DNA from 3 places in the Rhizobium sp. RSm-3 genome. Region 2 is predicted to be linked to each of the others. Evidence: predicted binding sites of a transcription regulator. Region 2 holds the regulator's gene; each other region holds the start of a gene.

Region 1 (5,700 bases), on a different contig from region 2:
GTACCGAATTCGTCGCGCACGGCAGTGAGCTCATCCTTGACGATGGTCTGGATGCGGAGGCGCGAAGAGAGAATATCGAGGTAATCCTTGATTTCCTCGCCGATCTTATTGAGTTCGTCGCCGATTTCGTCGCGGCCAAGAGCCGTCAAACGGGCAAGGCGCAGTTCGAGGATGGCGCGGGCCTGCTCTTCGGAGAGGTTGTAAGTCAGGTCCTCGTTGATGCGGTGGCGCGGATCGTCGATCAGACGGATCAGGCTTTCGACATCTTCGGCCGGCCAGCGGCGGGTCATCAGTTCTTCGCGGGCCGACTGCGGATCGGGCGCCTGACGGATGACGCGGATGACTTCATCGATATTGGCGACGGCAATGGCGAGGCCGACCAACACATGGGCGCGGTCACGCGCCTTGCGCAGCAGGAATTTCGTTCTCCGGCTAACGACTTCTTCACGGAAGGAGACGAAAGCGCGCAGCATGTCGAGCAGGGTCAGCTGCTCCGGCTTGCCGCCGTTCAACGCCACCATGTTGCAGCCGAAAGAGGTCTGCAGCGGCGTATAGCGATAAAGCTGGTTGAGGATGACCTCGGCATTGGCGTCGCGCTTCAGTTCGACGACGACGCGATAACCCTGGCGGTCGGATTCGTCGCGCAGATCGGAGATGCCTTCGATGCGCTTGTCGCGCACCAGCTCGGCCATCTTCTCGATCATCGTCGCCTTGTTCACCTGGTAGGGAATCTCGGTGATGATGATCTGCTCGCGGTCGCCGCGCATCGGCTCGATGGCCGCAACGCCGCGCATGATGACCGAACCACGGCCGGTCTCATAAGCCGAGCGAATGCCGGCACGGCCGAGGATCTTCGCACCCGTCGGGAAGTCGGGGCCGGGAATGATCTGCATCAGTTCCGGCAGTTCGATGGCCGGATCGTCGATCAGCGCAATGCAGCCGTCGATGACTTCCGACAGGTTGTGCGGCGGAATGTTGGTCGCCATGCCGACGGCGATGCCGCCGGCGCCGTTGACCAGCAGATTCGGGAACTTGGCGGGCACGACGACCGGCTCGGAGAGCGTGCCGTCGTAGTTGTCGCGGAAATCGACGGTTTCCTTGTCGAGATCGTCGAGCAGCGAATGGGCAGCCTTTTCGAGGCGGCATTCGGTGTAACGTTCGGCCGCCGGCGGATCACCGTCGACCGAGCCGAAATTGCCCTGACCGTCGATCAGCGGCAGACGCAGCGACCAGGGCTGGGCCATGCGGGCCAGCGCATCATAGATCGCCGAATTGCCGTGCGGATGGTATTTACCCATCACATCGCCGGTGACGCGGGCGCATTTGACGTATTTCTTGTTCCAGTCGATGCCGAGCTCGGACATGCCGTAGAGGATGCGCCGGTGCACGGGCTTCAGGCCGTCGCGCACGTCGGGCAGCGCGCGGCTGACGATGACGCTCATGGCGTAATCGAGATACGACCGCTGCATTTCCTCCATGATGGAGATGGGCTCGATGCCTGGCGGGAGCTTCCCGCCGCCGGGGGGTGTTTGCTCAGTCAAAACAGATCACGATCTCTTCTAGAATCACTTGAAGATTTATAGCGGAAAGCCCGTTCCCGCGCCAATTTCACGCGGCGTTTTGAACAGGCTTTTGCGGCTTAAAGAGGGTAAAACATGTAAGTTGCGCGGCCGAACCGGAGAAATCCGCCGCAGGCCGCCGCGGGATATTTGCCAAATCGGAATACCCGCTTCACAATCATAAAACCACGCATAAAAACCACGCAACTATATGGGGTTCTCGAGAGACGATGGCAAGCGCCGACCTATTGATCAACGCCTTCACGACGCTCATCGTCACCATCGATCCGCCGGGGCTGGCCCCGATCTTCCTGGGGCTGACGACCGGCATGAGCCGCGCCCAGCGCACGCAGGTGGCGCTGCGCGGCTCGACCATCGCCTTCATCATCCTCGCCGTCTTCGCGCTGTTCGGGGCCGGCGTGCTCGGCGTGCTCGGCATTTCGATCGGCGCCTTCCGCATCGCCGGCGGCCTGCTGCTCTTCTGGATTGCCTTCGAGATGGTGTTCGAACGGCGCCAGGAGCGCAAGGAGAAGGCCACCGAGGCGGCCGTCACCAAGGATCATATCGAAAATATCGCCGTCTTTCCGCTCGCCTTGCCGCTGATCGCCGGTCCCGGTGCGATCTCCGCGACGATCCTGCTTGCCGGCACGCTGCCGACCTCCGTCGAAAAAGCCCAGCTGATCGCCGTCATCGCCGCCAATCTGCTGCTGACCTTCCTGATGCTGCTGATTGCCGAACGGCTCGACCGTTTCCTCGGCGTCACCGGCCGGGCGATCCTGACACGGCTCCTCGGCGTCATCCTCGCCGCCCTAGCGGTGCAATTTGTCGTCGACGGCGCGAAAGCGGCACTTAATCTGATCAGCGCGACGCCGCATTAATGCATGCCGCAGCGAGCGTGCGGCGGCTTGCGATAAAGAGATGCGGAAATGCGTGGCAATCGAAGCTGAAACATAACGACACTCTTTAGGCAGCCAGAAGTGCGAACGCCTCTTCGGCGTTTCAGGAACTTGCGTCATCGTCAAAGCGCGTAGGATAGCCCTCGTCAACTCGCGAAAACCGTCTATCGACGAACCGATATCCGAATGGGCCATACGATCAAATGAGAGAATGCCAAAACTGGGTGCACTTTCGCGCAGATCCTCTACTCCCCTGAAAAGGGCCGGCAGGTACTCTGCTGCAAATCCGGCAAGCACTTTGTGGTAACTGGGAGCAAGCGATAGGGGCCAACTCTCGCCATTGAAAGGCTCAATTGGGACGTCCACCCGCAGGCCTTGCGCATTTGCGGACTGATCCAGGCTTGCTGACAGCAGGCCATATACGGTCATGCCCCCAACCGGTCGAGCTATTTCCACAGCCACGCTTTTCCGGTGGGGGATGCCTTCTCCACCGGCGAAAGCCCTACTCTCCCAAAGATGGCATCGCGTCGGTTCAATCGAGGGCGGCGCCTCGTCCAACCAAAGTCGGAGGCAGGCACCGGAGGTTTTCTCAAAGGTGTGGCAACTCATTCAGAAATTCCCCAGAGGCTTTTGCAATGCCGCCCCATCCAGGGCTTCAGTTGCAGTGGAAAATGCCATCGTCGCGACCAAAGAAAAAGAGCATGACGCCGTCCAGGGCATCATGCTCTCAATTCTTATTCAAACCAGGATCGGCACCGATCAGAACGGGATGTCGTCGTCGAGATCCCGCGAGAAGTTGCCGCCGCCACCGCCGCGGCTTGGCGATGATGAGGGAGCCGGGGCGCCGTAGTCGTCGCCATAATCATTGTTGCTGCTGCCGCCACGACCGCCGCCGGAGCTTGCACCGCCGCCTTCACCGCGGCCGTCGAGCATGGTCAGCGTCGAACCGAAGCCCTGCAGCACCACTTCCGTCGAGTAGCGGTCCTGGCCCTGCTGGTCCTGCCATTTGCGGGTCTGAAGCTGGCCTTCGATATAGAGCTTGGCGCCCTTCTTCACATATTGCTCGACGACCTTGCATAGGCCCTCGTTGAACACGACGACCGTGTGCCATTCGGTCTTTTCACGGCGCTCGCCGGAATTGCGGTCGCGCCAGGTCTCCGAGGTCGCGATACGGAGATTGGCGATCGGCCGGCCATCCTGCGTGCGGCGGATTTCCGGGTCCGCACCGACGTTTCCAATCAGAATTACCTTGTTTACACTACCAGCCATGCTTCACACCCTGCCTGCCGCCCTGCCCGGCGGCGTTAATCGATCAGCGCACCTTAAACCATCGCGGACCGCCGATGCGCGTAAACGGTCGTTCATCCACATGTTTATCCCATCAGAAAACCGCATGCATTCATCAGGAATTTTGTTCTTTATTTGTTCTAGTTTATCCGTATGATCCTGTCAACAGAATCGAAAACCTTGACCCTAGTTGACATTCAGCCTCGACTCGCCGGTCGGCATCACTAAATAAGGGCTGTTATCCCAAAGGACCAAAGCTGAGACGATGAGCGAACTGAAGACGATCTCCATCCGCGGCGCGCGCGAGCATAATCTCAAGGGCATCGATCTCGATCTGCCGCGCAACAAGCTGATCGTCATGACCGGGCTTTCGGGCTCCGGCAAGTCCTCGCTTGCCTTCGACACGATCTATGCCGAGGGCCAGCGCCGTTATGTCGAGAGCCTGTCGGCCTATGCCCGGCAGTTCCTCGAAATGATGCAGAAGCCCGACGTCGACCAGATCGACGGGCTGTCGCCGGCGATCTCGATCGAACAGAAGACCACCTCGCGCAATCCGCGCTCGACTGTCGGCACCGTCACCGAGATTTACGACTATATGCGCCTGCTCTTTGCCCGTGTCGGCGTTCCCTATTCGCCGGCGACCGGCCTGCCGATCGAGAGCCAGACCGTCAGTCAGATGGTCGACCGCATCCTCGATTTCGGCGAAGGCACCCGTCTTTATATTCTCGCGCCGCTCGTGCGCGGGCGCAAGGGCGAATACAAGAAGGAACTGGCGGAGCTGATGAAGAAGGGCTTCCAGCGCGTCAAGGTCGACGGCCAGTTCTACGAGATCGCCGAGGCGCCGGTGCTCGATAAAAAATACAAGCACGATATCGACGTGGTGGTCGACCGCATCGTCGTGCGCTCGGATGTCTCGGCCCGCCTGGCCGACAGTCTGGAAACCTGCCTGAAGCTCGCCGACGGGCTAGCTGTCGCCGAATTCGCCGACAAGCCGCTGCCGCCGGAAGAGACTTCGGCCGGCGGCTCGGCCAACAAGTCGCTGAACGAGACGCATGAGCGCGTGCTGTTTTCGGAAAAATTCGCCTGCCCGGTTTCCGGCTTCACCATTCCGGAGATCGAGCCGCGACTGTTCTCCTTCAACAATCCCTTCGGCGCCTGCCCGACCTGCGACGGCCTCGGCGCCCAGCAGAAAATCGATCCGGATCTGATCGTGCCGGAGCCCGAACGGACGCTGCGCGACGGGGCGATCGCCCCCTGGGCCAAGTCGACTTCGCCCTACTACAACCAGACGCTTGAGGCGCTCGGCAAACATTACGGCTTCAAGCTCGGGACGCGCTGGAACGATCTTTCCGACGAGGCCAAGGATGTCATCCTCAACGGCACCGACGACAAGATCGAATTCCATTATGCCGACGGCGCCCGCTCCTATACGACGCAGAAGAATTTCGAAGGCATCATCACCAATCTCGAGCGGCGCTGGAAGGAGACCGATTCCGCCTGGGCGCGCGAGGACATCGAGCGCTTCATGTCGGCGGCCCCCTGCCCGTCCTGCAACGGCTTCCGCCTGAAGCCGGAGGCCTTAGCGGTGAAGATAAGCACGCTGCATATCGGCGAAGTCACCGGCATGTCGATCCGCGTCGCCCGCGACTGGTTCGAGACGCTGCCGGCCAGCTTCAATGCCAAGCAGAACGAGATTGCCGTGCGCATCCTCAAGGAAATCCGCGACCGGCTGCGTTTCCTCAACGATGTCGGCCTGGAATATCTCAGCCTGTCGCGCAATTCCGGCACGCTGTCGGGCGGCGAAAGCCAGCGCATCCGGCTAGCCTCGCAGATCGGCTCGGGGCTGACCGGCGTGCTCTACGTGCTCGACGAGCCGTCGATCGGCCTGCATCAGCGCGACAATGCCCGGCTGCTCGACACGCTGAAGCACCTGCGCGACATCGGCAACACCGTCATCG
Region 2 (5,700 bases):
CGAAGGCCAGCAGCTTTTCCAGAAGCCGCGGCATGTCCTTGAGATAGACCATGTTCGGGCCGTCGGACGGTGCGTTGTCGGGGTCCTGGTGGGTTTCGACGAAAACGCCGGCAATACCGGTCGCCACCGCTGCGCGCGCCAACGTTTCCACGAATTCCCGCTGACCGCCGGAAGAATCGCCCTGCCCGCCCGGCTGGGCCACGGAATGGGTGGCATCGAAGACGACGGGGGCGCCCATCGACGCCATGATCGGCAGCGAGCGCATGTCGGAAACCAGAGTGTTGTAACCGAAGGAGGCGCCGCGTTCGCAGAGCAGCACGTTCGGGTTGCCGCTGGCGTTGAGCTTCTTCAGCACATTCTTCATGTCCCAAGGGGCAAGAAACTGGCCCTTCTTGACATTGACCGCGCGGCCGGTCTCGGCGGCGGCGATCAGAAGGTCGGTCTGGCGGCAGAGGAAGGCCGGGATCTGCAGGACATCGACCACCTTTGCCACTTCGGCGCATTGCTCGGCGGTGTGAACGTCGGTCAGGACGGGAAAGCCGAACTCCTTCTTGAGATCGGCAAAGACCTGCATGCCCTTTTCAAGGCCGATGCCGCGCTCGGCCGAAAGCGAGGTCCGGTTCGCCTTATCGAAGGAACTCTTGTAGACGAGGCCGATGCCGAGCTTGGCACAGAGCTCCTTCAGCGTGCCGGCAACCATGAAGGCATGGTCGCGGCTCTCCATCTGGCAAGGGCCGGCAATCAGCGACAGGCGGCCGGTATTGGAAAAGGTGACCTGGCCTGCGCCCTCGCCGATCCTCACTTCCGAATTCGTATCAGTGCTCATCATCTTTCCTCGAAGGCGAAAAGCGTGCCCTGCCCGGGTGCCGGCTTCACCAGAATGCGATTGTTCTTGCGCGTGTATGTCACTCCGTTAGCAGCCAAATGTGCTTCTGTCACGGCAAGATCGGCAACAGCGAAGAGGATAGCCCGGCCGCGCAGGCCGCGGTCGGCGGAGGAGACGGCAACCTCGAAATAGGCCTCCAGCCCTTCCGGCGTCATCAGGCTGATTTTCGCATTCGGCGCCGCGATATTGACGCCGAAACCGGTTTTCTCGACGGCCGATTGCGCCATGGCAAGGCTGACGAAGCCGGCGAAGGCGGCGGCATCAGGCGCGCAGAGGGCGATCTCGGCGATGCCGGTGACGCCATTGGCATGCGTCTCCAGCGCGCCGCGGTCGGCCGGCAATGGATTGATGCGCTGGCAGGTGAAGAGAAAGAAATCGGGTGCCCGCAGATCACCTGCAAAGGCTAGTTTGAAGCTGCCGACGCTCTTAGAGCCGTCCGGCATTTTCATCGCCCGGCTGAACTCCAGCATGTCGCCGGCGTTCAATCCGCCTGCAATGAAGCTTTGATGGTCGAGGCCGGCATCTTCAGTGCCGAAAACCACCGCCGAAAGCCCTTCCTCGCCGCAACGGAAGCGGAAGGCCCGGTTGCGGGCGGTGAAGACATTGCCTTGCCGCGCTGATGCCTCGGTCTCCTCGACGCTCGCGATACCGAGCGGCTCCAGATAGGTCTTGTCGGCAAAGAAGACGCAGGCATTCTCCGTTCCGAAGGGATGGCGGGCATCGGCGGCAACGGTGAAGCCGAGCTTGCCGAGCCTTTCGCGCGCCAGATCGATATTGACGACGGGCAGCACGACATGATCCAGCGGGTGCGGCTTGGCGGAATGCGTGTTCATGATATCCCCTCCTGCAATCGCGAAGAGATGTGCGACGACGCCATCCTCAATGCAAGACATGTGTGCCAATCCGGCGAATGAAAATAAAAATCTCAACGAGTTGGCGCCAAGTTTTACGGAAATTTAGCTACTTGCGGAACACATATGGAACATATAGTGTCTGTTCTGGATTTGTTTCAATCAGGGGTCACACGTCGATGCTCACGCGCAAACAACAGGAGCTTCTCCTTTTCATTCACGAGCGCATGAAAGAATCCGGCATTCCGCCCTCTTTCGACGAGATGAAGGATGCCCTGGATCTGGCCTCGAAATCCGGCATTCACCGGCTGATCACAGCACTCGAGGAACGCGGTTTCATTCGCCGCCTACCGAACCGCGCCCGGGCGCTCGAGGTCATCAAGCTTCCCGAGGCCTACAGCCCCAGCATCCAGCCCCGGCGCGGCTTTTCGCCGAGCGTCATCGAGGGCAGCCTCGGCAAGCCCCAGCCGGTCGCCGCCCCCGCGCCTGTCAAACCCGTCGCCGACAACGGCAACTCGGTCTCGGTGCCAGTCATGGGCCGAATCGCTGCCGGTGTTCCGATCTCAGCGATCCAGAACAACACCCACGACATCGTCGTTCCCTCAGACATGCTCGGCTCCGGTGAACATTACGCGCTGGAGGTGAAAGGCGATTCGATGATCGACGCCGGCATTTTCGACGGCGACACGGTGATCATCCGCAACGGCAGCACCGCAAGTCCCGGCGACATCGTCGTCGCCCTGGTCGACGACGAGGAGGCGACGCTGAAGCGCTTCCGGCGCAAGGGCGCGTCGATCGCGCTTGAAGCGGCCAACCCTGCTTATGAGACCCGGATCTTCGGACCGGACCGCGTCAAGGTGCAGGGCAAGCTCGTCGGCCTCATTCGCCGCTATCACTGACGCTGGACGGGCCGGTTTCGGCAAAACTGTTGCTGCGCCAGTCATAGGCACGTTGGCGCATCCACGGCCGCGACAGGCTCTCGAATGCGGTTGCGACCTCCAGGCCGGCAGCCGCGAAGCGCAATTCGACGGAACCGGTCCTGCGCAACGTCTCACCGGTGAAGAGCGTCGCGCCTGAGCGGCAGCTGTTGAACCGCAGACGGACAGCCGTCACGACAATATCGGCCGCATCGCAGGCCGGACCGAGATAGGCGGCATTGTCGATGACCGTTACCACGCGGCCATTGCCAAGCCTTGATGTGCACCAGGCCTTCTTGACGCAGGAAAAGCGGTTTGCTTCGCCGCCCGCGGCCGCCGCCCGCATCGCCGTCCTCGCTTCGTTCTGCTGATCGCGGGAAAGCCTGACGCGGCGGTCTTCTCCCTCCGGCGGGATAGCGGGGCCGTCCAGCATCGTCGGCGGGTGATGGGTCGGCAGGACCAGCGCTCTCTGCCACTGGTCGAAGATGAAATCCGGCGGGTTTTCACGGTTGGAAGCCATTGCCGCCCCTGCAACGAGCGCGACCAGGCTGCCATCCTCCGAAATCACCAAATCCGGCGGCCGGGGGACCGGCAGAACCAGCAGGATGAGCGTCGAGACGGCGAGGATCAATGTACCGACATGGCGCAGCCGGGTGCGCAGCAGCGTCAGCAGCAGGAAGCCTGCCACGGCCACGGCGAAATACCAAGCGGGCAAACGGCCGACGCCGATATCGCCGCCCCAGCCGGACACCGTCTTGGCGACAGCGATTACCAGGTCGAGGCCGAAGCCGACCACCTCCCAGAGTGGAGCGTCCAGACCGAACGGCATCAGCAACATCGCCAGCAGCCCGGCCGGCATGACGATGAAGGAGATGATCGGCATCGTCGCGAGGTTTGCCGGCAGGCCGTAAGCGGTCAGCCGATGAAAATGCTCGATCGAAAACAGCGCCGTGGAAAAACCGCCGATCAGCGAGGTCAGTAGGACACCGCCGAAGAAACCGGCGACGGCCACGACCGGCCGGAAGATCGGCAGCTTGAGCAAGGCGTTTTCGCGGATGCGCCGGTCCTTCCACAGCTGATAGCCCGATACCAGTGCCAATGTGGCGGCAAAGGACATCTGGAAGCTCGGCCCCAAGACTTCGGAGGGTGAAATGACGATGATGACTAGCGCCGAGAGAACGACATTGCGCAGGCTGATCGACGGCCGATCGAAGAAGACGGCAATCAGCATGATGGCCATCATGATGAAGGCGCGTTCGGCCGAGACACCGAAGCCGGAGATCAGGAAGTAGGCGGTGACGGCAATGAGCGCGCCTGATGCGGCGATCTTCTTCGTCGGATAGGCCTGAGCGACGGCCGGAAAGAGACTGAGCAGCATGCGGAAGCCGACGAAGAAAATGCCGGCCGACAGCGCCATGTTGAGGCCCGAGATCGCGACGATATGGGCAAGGCCCGACTGGCGCAGCGCCTCCGTCGTCGCATTCGAGATGGCGCGCCGCTCGTCGGTCACCAGCGCGGCGGCGAAGGCGCCGGTGTCGCCGGGCAGGATCGACCGTATGCGGTCGCCGATGCTGCTGCGCAGCCGGTAAAGCCATTCGAGCAGCGCTTCCGACGTCGATCTTGCCGCTTGCGGACCCGCCTCCAAATCCTTCTCCGGAGCGCCATAGAAGAAGCCGTTGGCGCCGATGCCGTCGAAATAGGCGCCGAAGGAGAAGTCGTTGAGTTCGGGAAGTGCGGGGCCTGAGGGCGGCGTCAGCCGTGCCCTGCCGGTGACGATGTCGCCGATCTCGAAAGGCGTGTCGGCGCCGCGGACAATCGCGGTTATGCGCCCCGGCGACCGCTTCAACTCCGGCGCTTCAGTGCCGGTGACGGCAAGAATGTAGCGCCAGCGCCCACGGCCGTCGCCTTCGCGCCGTTCGACACGGCCGGTCACCGTCGTCGTCACCGAGGAATCGAGGATAACGGTCGAAGCCCGCCAGCTCTCGAACTGTGCGCAGAGCATGCCGCAGACCACAAGTGCCAGCGCCAGCAGCGTTGCCCGCAATGCCGTCCGGCTGCGGCCGGTCATCAGAACAGCGATCGTCAGCACCGACAGCGAGAGTAGCGATGCAAAAAGCGGAAAATCGGATGCCGCGAGAAACCAGAAGGCGGCGCCGGCGCCAAGGAAGACCGGTGAAAGCAGCAGCAGGCGGCCGTGATCTGCCTCCTCGCCCAGCATGTGCTTGCAGGCCCGCAGCGAATGCCGGGCCGCAGCCGGCAGCCGGTGGCGCCAGGGTGTCGCCGACTGCGTCCTTGCCGGTCGCGCCACCACGGCAGGCGGAGAAAAACCGGAGGAGCCGGCTGAGCCGGCGCCAGCTTCCGGCCGCAATTCGACTGTCGTCAGTTCCTGCATACGCCGCCCAAGGTCACCCGCGAAGGCGGTCAGAATGCAACCTCCAATCAAATCCGGCAAGAATAATCGATTGAAATGTGAGGGAAAATCGCGAGCGCCAAAAGGCCAGTCGAATCATTGGTTTCCGATATGCGCGCTGCTCATCGCTGCAGTGCCTAAAAGGTGATACTGCAATGCACAAAATGCCGTCACGGTAACTTGGCATTAGCTTCGCGATCATATAGCTATCGGTGAGGACGCTTAACCCCTATGGCGCTTTTATGGCGCCACCGCCATTTCGGAGGATCAGCATGACGGATCAAAGCGCTACAATAAAAATCGGTGACAAATCTGTCGACCTAGCCGTCAAGAGCGGCACGATCGGCCCGAGCGTCATCGATATCGGTGCTCTCTACAAGAACACCGCTTCCTTCACCTACGATCCGGGTTTCACCTCGACCGCATCCTGTGAATCTAAGATCACCTACATCGACGGCGACGAAGGGGTGCTGCTGCACCGCGGCTATCCGATCGAGCAGCTGGCCGAGCATGGCGACTTCCTCGAAGTCTGCTATCTGCTTCTCTACGGCGAACTGCCGACCACCGCGCAGAAGAAGGATTTCGATTACCGCGTCACGCACCACACCATGGTGCACGAGCAGATGAGCCGCTTCT
Region 3 (5,700 bases), on a different contig from region 2:
GCGCCGGCGTCCGATGCCACCACCGCCGTTCGCGAAGCCATGGCTTCGAGCGGCGTCAGGCCGAAGCCCTCGTTGCGGGAGGGGGCGACGTAGAGTGTCAGGCGGCGATACCAGACCTTGATATCGGGCACTTCGCCGAGGAAGAGAATGCGGTCGCCGAGGCCGGCGGCCGCGACATCGGCCTTGAGCTTGTCTGCGAAGGCCGTGTGCTCCGCCGTCACCCGGCCGGAAACAACAGCCGTCCATTCCGGGTGCTGCGGCAAGAGCTCGATCATCGCCTTGACGAAAAGATCGGTGCCCTTCTGGTGGCGCACGCGGCCGAAACAGCCGACGAGATAGCGGCCGGGCAGGCCGGTGGCGGCAATACCGTCTTCCGCCGTTTCCGGCGGATGGAACAGGCTAAGATCGACGCCGTGCTGGATGACCGTGTGCGGCACCTCGAGGAACGAGCCGGAGCGGTCGCTGGTCGCAATGACAGCGTCCATGCGGCGGATCAGCCATTTCGTATAGGCGGTGTGGCGGCGTTGCGCCGCCGATGTGAAGACGAGTTTCAGCGGCATGCGCAGCAGATGGCGAAGCAGGATGCCGACGGCCATCTCATTGTTGCGGCGGGCGTGCCAGACACGCCGGCGCCGGCGCGCCGGCGGGCGCCAGAGACCAGGGAGCTGCGACCATCGCAGCTTCGGCAGACCCTCCGGCAGGCCGGGGCCGAGGGTTGCAATCCTGACACCGAGCCGAATCTGGCAGGGGATGAGCTGGACGATGGTCGACGTGACGCCGGAGAGCCGGCGCTTGAAATTGGGCGCGATGATCTCGACGTCACGCATATCAGGCAAGGGAGGGGTCTCGTCTGTGGCGGGCGATCAGCCCCAGGAAACCTGGAGAATTTCGTAGGCCTTGGAGCCGCCGGGCGCATTGACCTCGATGGAATCGCCGACTTCCTTGCCGATCAGCGCACGCGCGATCGGGGAGGAGATGGAGATGCGGCCGGCCTTGACGTCGGCTTCCTGGTCGCCGACGATCTGATAGGTCTTTTCTTCCTCGGTGTCCTCGTCGACGAGCTTCACCTTGGCGCCGAACTTGATCTTGTCGCCCGACATCTTGGTGAGGTCGATGACCTCGGCGCGCGCCGTCAGATCTTCCAGTTCGCTGATGCGGCCTTCATTGTGGCTCTGGGCTTCCTTGGCGGCGTGATATTCGGCGTTTTCGGAAAGGTCGCCATGAGCACGGGCTTCGGCGATCGCCTCGATGATTCGCGGGCGCTCCTCCTGCTGACGCCAGCGCAGCTCTTCCTGCAGCTTGACGAAACCACCCTGTGTCATCGGTACCTTATCAACCATTTTTCTGTCCTTCACTCCCTGTGGCCGCCGTCCCCGCTTCACGCAGTCAGGCACACACAAAAGAAAACCGGTCCCGAAGGGGAGCTTCGGAACCGTGCCACAATACTAGTTAAGTGCTTATAGCAGATCGCCAAGGCCGATTTCCAGAAAATTCGCATGAACGAAATGCAGGCCGCCGCGACAGCCGGTGCCCCGCCGTAAAAACGCGGCCAAAGCGGAATTGCCGTCATTGACTTTACGCGCAAGAACATATAGTGAACATACTAATGAAGAAGTCGCTAACAGAACGCTTGGCCATCCTTTCCGACGCCGCCAAATATGATGCTTCCTGTGCCTCCAGCGGCACGGTGAAACGCGATTCGGGAACAAGCGGCGGGCTCGGTTCGACCGAGGGATCCGGCATCTGTCATGCCTATGCGCCGGACGGGCGATGCATTTCGCTTCTGAAAATACTGTTGACCAATTTCTGCACCTACGACTGCGCCTATTGCGTCAATCGCTCGTCGAGCAATGTCGAGCGGGCGCGTTTCACGCCCGAGGAAGTTGTCTGGCTGACGCTGGAATTCTACCGCCGCAACTATATCGAGGGCCTGTTCCTTTCCTCCGGCATTATCCGCTCGTCCGATTACACGATGGAAGAGATGGTCCGCATCGTCCGCGAACTGCGCGTGACCCATAATTTTCGTGGTTATATCCATCTGAAATCGATCCCCGAGGCGTCGCCGCGGCTGATCGAGGAGGCGGGGCTGTTTGCCGACCGGCTGTCGCTCAATATCGAGTTGCCGACGGATAACGGCATCAGCCGCTTTGCGCCGGAAAAGAAACCCGCCAATATCCGCCGATCGATGGGCGATCTGAGGCTGAAGATCGAGGCCGCCGGCGAGCCGACGCTGCGCACGAAGAAGCGTCAGCGCTTCGTGCCGGCCGGCCAGAGCACGCAAATGATCGTCGGCGCCGACGGCGCGAATGATGCGACGATCCTTGCGACCAGCGGCCGGCTTTACAGCAGCTACGGCCTGAAGCGCGTCTATTATTCGGCCTTCAGCCCGATCCCGGATTCGTCGAAGAACCTGCCGCTGATCAAGCCGCCGCTGATGCGCGAACACCGGCTCTATCAGGCCGACTGGCTCTATCGGTTCTATGGTTTCGGCATCGACGAGATCACCGCCAATCAGGCAGGGGGCATGCTCGATCTGAACCTCGACCCGAAACTTGCCTGGGCGCTCGCCAACCGGGCCGAATTCCCCGTCGATATCAACAAGGCCGAGCGCGAGCGCTTGCTGCGCGTGCCCGGTCTCGGCACCAAGACCGTCAAAGCCATTGTTTCGGCCCGCCGCTTTCGCCGCCTGCGGCTCGACGATCTCTCGCGGCTCGGCATCTCGCTCAAGAGGGTGCAAACCTTCATCTCGGCTGAGGGATGGTCACCGCGCCGGCTGATCGACCGCCCGGATCTTCGCGCCATGTTCGAGCCGAAACCCGAACAATTGTCGTTGCTATGATGCGCCGGGTCGTGCTTGCAGGACGCGGCGATCTTGCCGAATGGCGCGATGCCGCACGCGCCTTCGCGGCCGCCGGCATAGTGCCCGAGGAGATCGACTGGCGGGAAAAAAGCGCAGAGGCGGATCTTGCGTTCCAACGCGACGCCATGCCGCCGGCGCCTGTGACACGCAAGCCGATGACGGTGCCGCCGGCCTTTATCGAGCTTGCGGAGACGGTGCTTTGCCATTCCGACCCGGCGCGCTTCTCCCTGCTTTACCGCCTGCTCTGGCGGCTGCAACTGGACCGGCAACTGCTGGAGGTGGCCTCCGACGAGGATGTCGTGCGTGCTCGGCTGATGGCAAAAAATGTCCGACGCGACGCCCACAAGATGACGGCCTTCGTCCGATTCAAAGAGGTTGGTGCGGCAGCGGCGGGCCGCCGAAAATTCATCGCCTGGTTCGAGCCGGACCATCATATCGTCAGGCGTGCCGCACCGTTCTTCCAACGCCGTTTCACCGACATGGACTGGCTGATCGCTACGCCCAAGGGATCGGCGGCCTGGGATGGCGAACGGCTGACGATGAACGATGCGCCGTGCGAGAAGCCCAATCTCACCGATGCCACCGATGAACTCTGGCGCACCTATTATGCCAGCATCTTCAATCCGGCGCGGCTGAAGCTGAAGGCGATGCAGGCGGAAATGCCGAAAAAATACTGGAAGAACCTGCCGGAGGCCGATCTCATCCCGGGTCTGATCGCCGCTGCGGAAAGCCAGGTGCGGGCCATGGCCGCGCGCGAGGCGACGCAATCGCTGCCTTTTCACGACCGGCTGCAGGAGGCGGCGCGCAATATCCCTGCCGAACCCGAGGCGCCGGCCGGCACGCTCGAAGCCCTGCGCGCCGAGGCTGCCGTCTGCACCCGCTGTCCGCTGCACGCCAAGGCGACGCAGACCGTCTTCGGCGAGGGGCCGCGTGATGCGGCGGTGATGTTCGTCGGCGAGCAGCCGGGTGATCAGGAGGATATTGCCGGGCGCCCCTTCGTCGGTCCGGCCGGCAAGCTGCTCGATCAGGTGATTGCCGAAGCCGGCATCGACCGCTCGGCTCTCTATGTCACCAATGCGGTCAAGCACTTCAAATATGAGCCGCGCGGCAAACGCCGGATCCATCAGAAACCCAATATGGGCGAGGTGAAGCATTGCCGCTGGTGGCTGGATCTGGAACTGGCGCTCATCAAGCCGAAACTGATTGTCGCCATGGGGGCGACGGCGGTTGCGGCGCTGACAGATGTGAAAGAGCGCCTGCAGGACGTGAGGGGAAAGGCGATGGCGATCGAAGGAGGACGCACGCTCTTCGTGACGGTGCATCCATCCTATCTGCTGCGCATTCCCGACGAACGGCTGAAGGCGGAGGAAATGGTGCGCTTTCGCCAGGATATGAGGAAAATTCAGCGGCTTATGACGTCAGCCGAATAGATAGATTCTGCTTGAAGTCGCGTCACCGCTTGGCGAGCGGTGACGCTTTCTCTTTGTTCTTACGCAATTCCGGACGCAAAACCGCGGCACACTTTTGCTGGAATTGCTCCAATCTCAGGCGAAGTAGCTCTGCAGCGGCCGCACTTCGAGATTGCCGGCTTTCAGCGCCTTGATCGCCTGGGCGGCTGCTTCGGCGCCGGCCATGGTGGTGTAATAGGGCACCTTCTGCATCAGCGTCGCGCGGCGCAGCGATTTCGAATCCGAGATCGCCTTGTTGCCGTCGGTGGTGTTGATGACGAGCTGGACCTGGCGGTTGCGGATGGCGTCCTCGATATGCGGACGGCCTTCGAGCACCTTGTTGATCTTGGTGGCGGTGATGCCGTTTTCGCCGAGGAAGCGGGCGGTGCCGCCGGTTGCCAGCACCTTGAAGCCCTGTTCGACGAGAATGCGGATCGCCGGCAGCACACGCGCCTTGTCCTCGTCGCGGACGGAGACGAAGACGGTTCCGTCACGCGGCAGCTCGACGCCGGCGCCGAGCTGCGACTTGGCAAAGGCTAGCGCGAAATCGGTATCGAGGCCGATGACTTCGCCGGTCGAGCGCATTTCCGGGCCGAGCAGCGTGTCGACGCCGGGGAAGCGGGCGAAGGGGAAGACGGCTTCCTTGACGGCGATGTGCGTGAGTTTGCGCGGATCGGGCTTCTGGCCGTAGGCGGCGAAGGTCGCATCGAGTTTTTCGCCGGCCATCACGCGGGCGGCGATCTTGGCGATCGGCGCGCCGATGGTCTTGGCGACGAAAGGCACGGTGCGCGAAGCGCGCGGATTGACTTCGAGAACGTAGACGGTGCCGTCCTTGATGGCGAACTGGACGTTCATCAGGCCGCCGACATTGAGCGCCTTGGCCATCGCCTTTGCCTGGCGCTCCAGCTCGTCGAGCAGTTCGACGGGCAGCGAGCGCGGCGGCAGCGAACAGGCGCTATCGCCGGAATGGATGCCGGCTTCCTCGATATGCTCCATGATGCCGGCGACATAGACGTCGGTTCCATCAGAGAGGCAGTCGACATCGACTTCGATGGCATGGCTGAGATAGCTGTCGAAGAGCAGCGGGTTCTTGCCGAGCAGGGTGTTGATCTGGCCGGTCTTGTCGTTGGGATAACGCTGCTTGATGTCTTCGGGCACCAGTTCCGGAACCGTGTCGAGCAGGTAGGTCTGCAGCTGGCCTTCCGAATGCAGGATCTGCATGGCGCGGCCGCCGAGCACGTAGGACGGGCGCACGACCAGCGGGAAGCCGATTTCGGCGGCGACCAGGCGGGCCTGCTCGACCGAATAGGCGATGCCGTTGTTCGGCTGGTTGAGATCGAGCTTCATCAGAAGCTTCTGGAAGCGGTCGCGGTCCTCGGCAAGGTCGATCAT

The links. The regulator LexA, encoded in region 2, represses DNA repair genes until DNA is damaged. The targets are predictions, from matches to a motif close to TGTTCNNNNTGTGTTCNG.
Region 1: a site for LexA is predicted at 3,868-3,885, ahead of uvrA (excinuclease ABC subunit UvrA). Genes of this name have one in related genera too.
Region 3: a site for LexA is predicted at 1,584-1,601, ahead of BBJ66_RS14545 (putative DNA modification/repair radical SAM protein). Genes of this name have one in related genera too.

Annotation. Positions count from the first base shown of each region.
Region 1 covers NZ_MAWZ01000007.1:137,211-142,910, reverse strand. Annotated here, with positions in the region: gene gyrA (DNA gyrase subunit A) at 1-1,541, opposite strand, end outside; gene BBJ66_RS10100 (MarC family protein) at 1,790-2,437, shown strand; gene BBJ66_RS33005 (hypothetical protein) at 2,369-2,884, opposite strand; gene BBJ66_RS10095 (single-stranded DNA-binding protein) at 3,215-3,724, opposite strand; gene uvrA (excinuclease ABC subunit UvrA) at 4,008-5,700, shown strand, end outside.
Region 2 covers NZ_MAWZ01000027.1:26,816-32,515, reverse strand. Annotated here, with positions in the region: gene kdsA (3-deoxy-8-phosphooctulonate synthase) at 1-826, opposite strand, end outside; gene BBJ66_RS21935 (VOC family protein) at 826-1,719, opposite strand; gene lexA (transcriptional repressor LexA) at 1,917-2,636, shown strand; gene BBJ66_RS21925 (ComEC/Rec2 family competence protein) at 2,617-5,046, opposite strand; gene gltA (citrate synthase) at 5,337-5,700, shown strand, end outside.
Region 3 covers NZ_MAWZ01000013.1:278,287-283,986, reverse strand. Annotated here, with positions in the region: gene BBJ66_RS14555 (glycosyltransferase family 4 protein) at 1-836, opposite strand, end outside; gene greA (transcription elongation factor GreA) at 864-1,340, opposite strand; gene BBJ66_RS14545 (putative DNA modification/repair radical SAM protein) at 1,607-2,839, shown strand; gene BBJ66_RS14540 (UdgX family uracil-DNA binding protein) at 2,839-4,290, shown strand; gene carB (carbamoyl-phosphate synthase large subunit) at 4,405-5,700, opposite strand, start outside.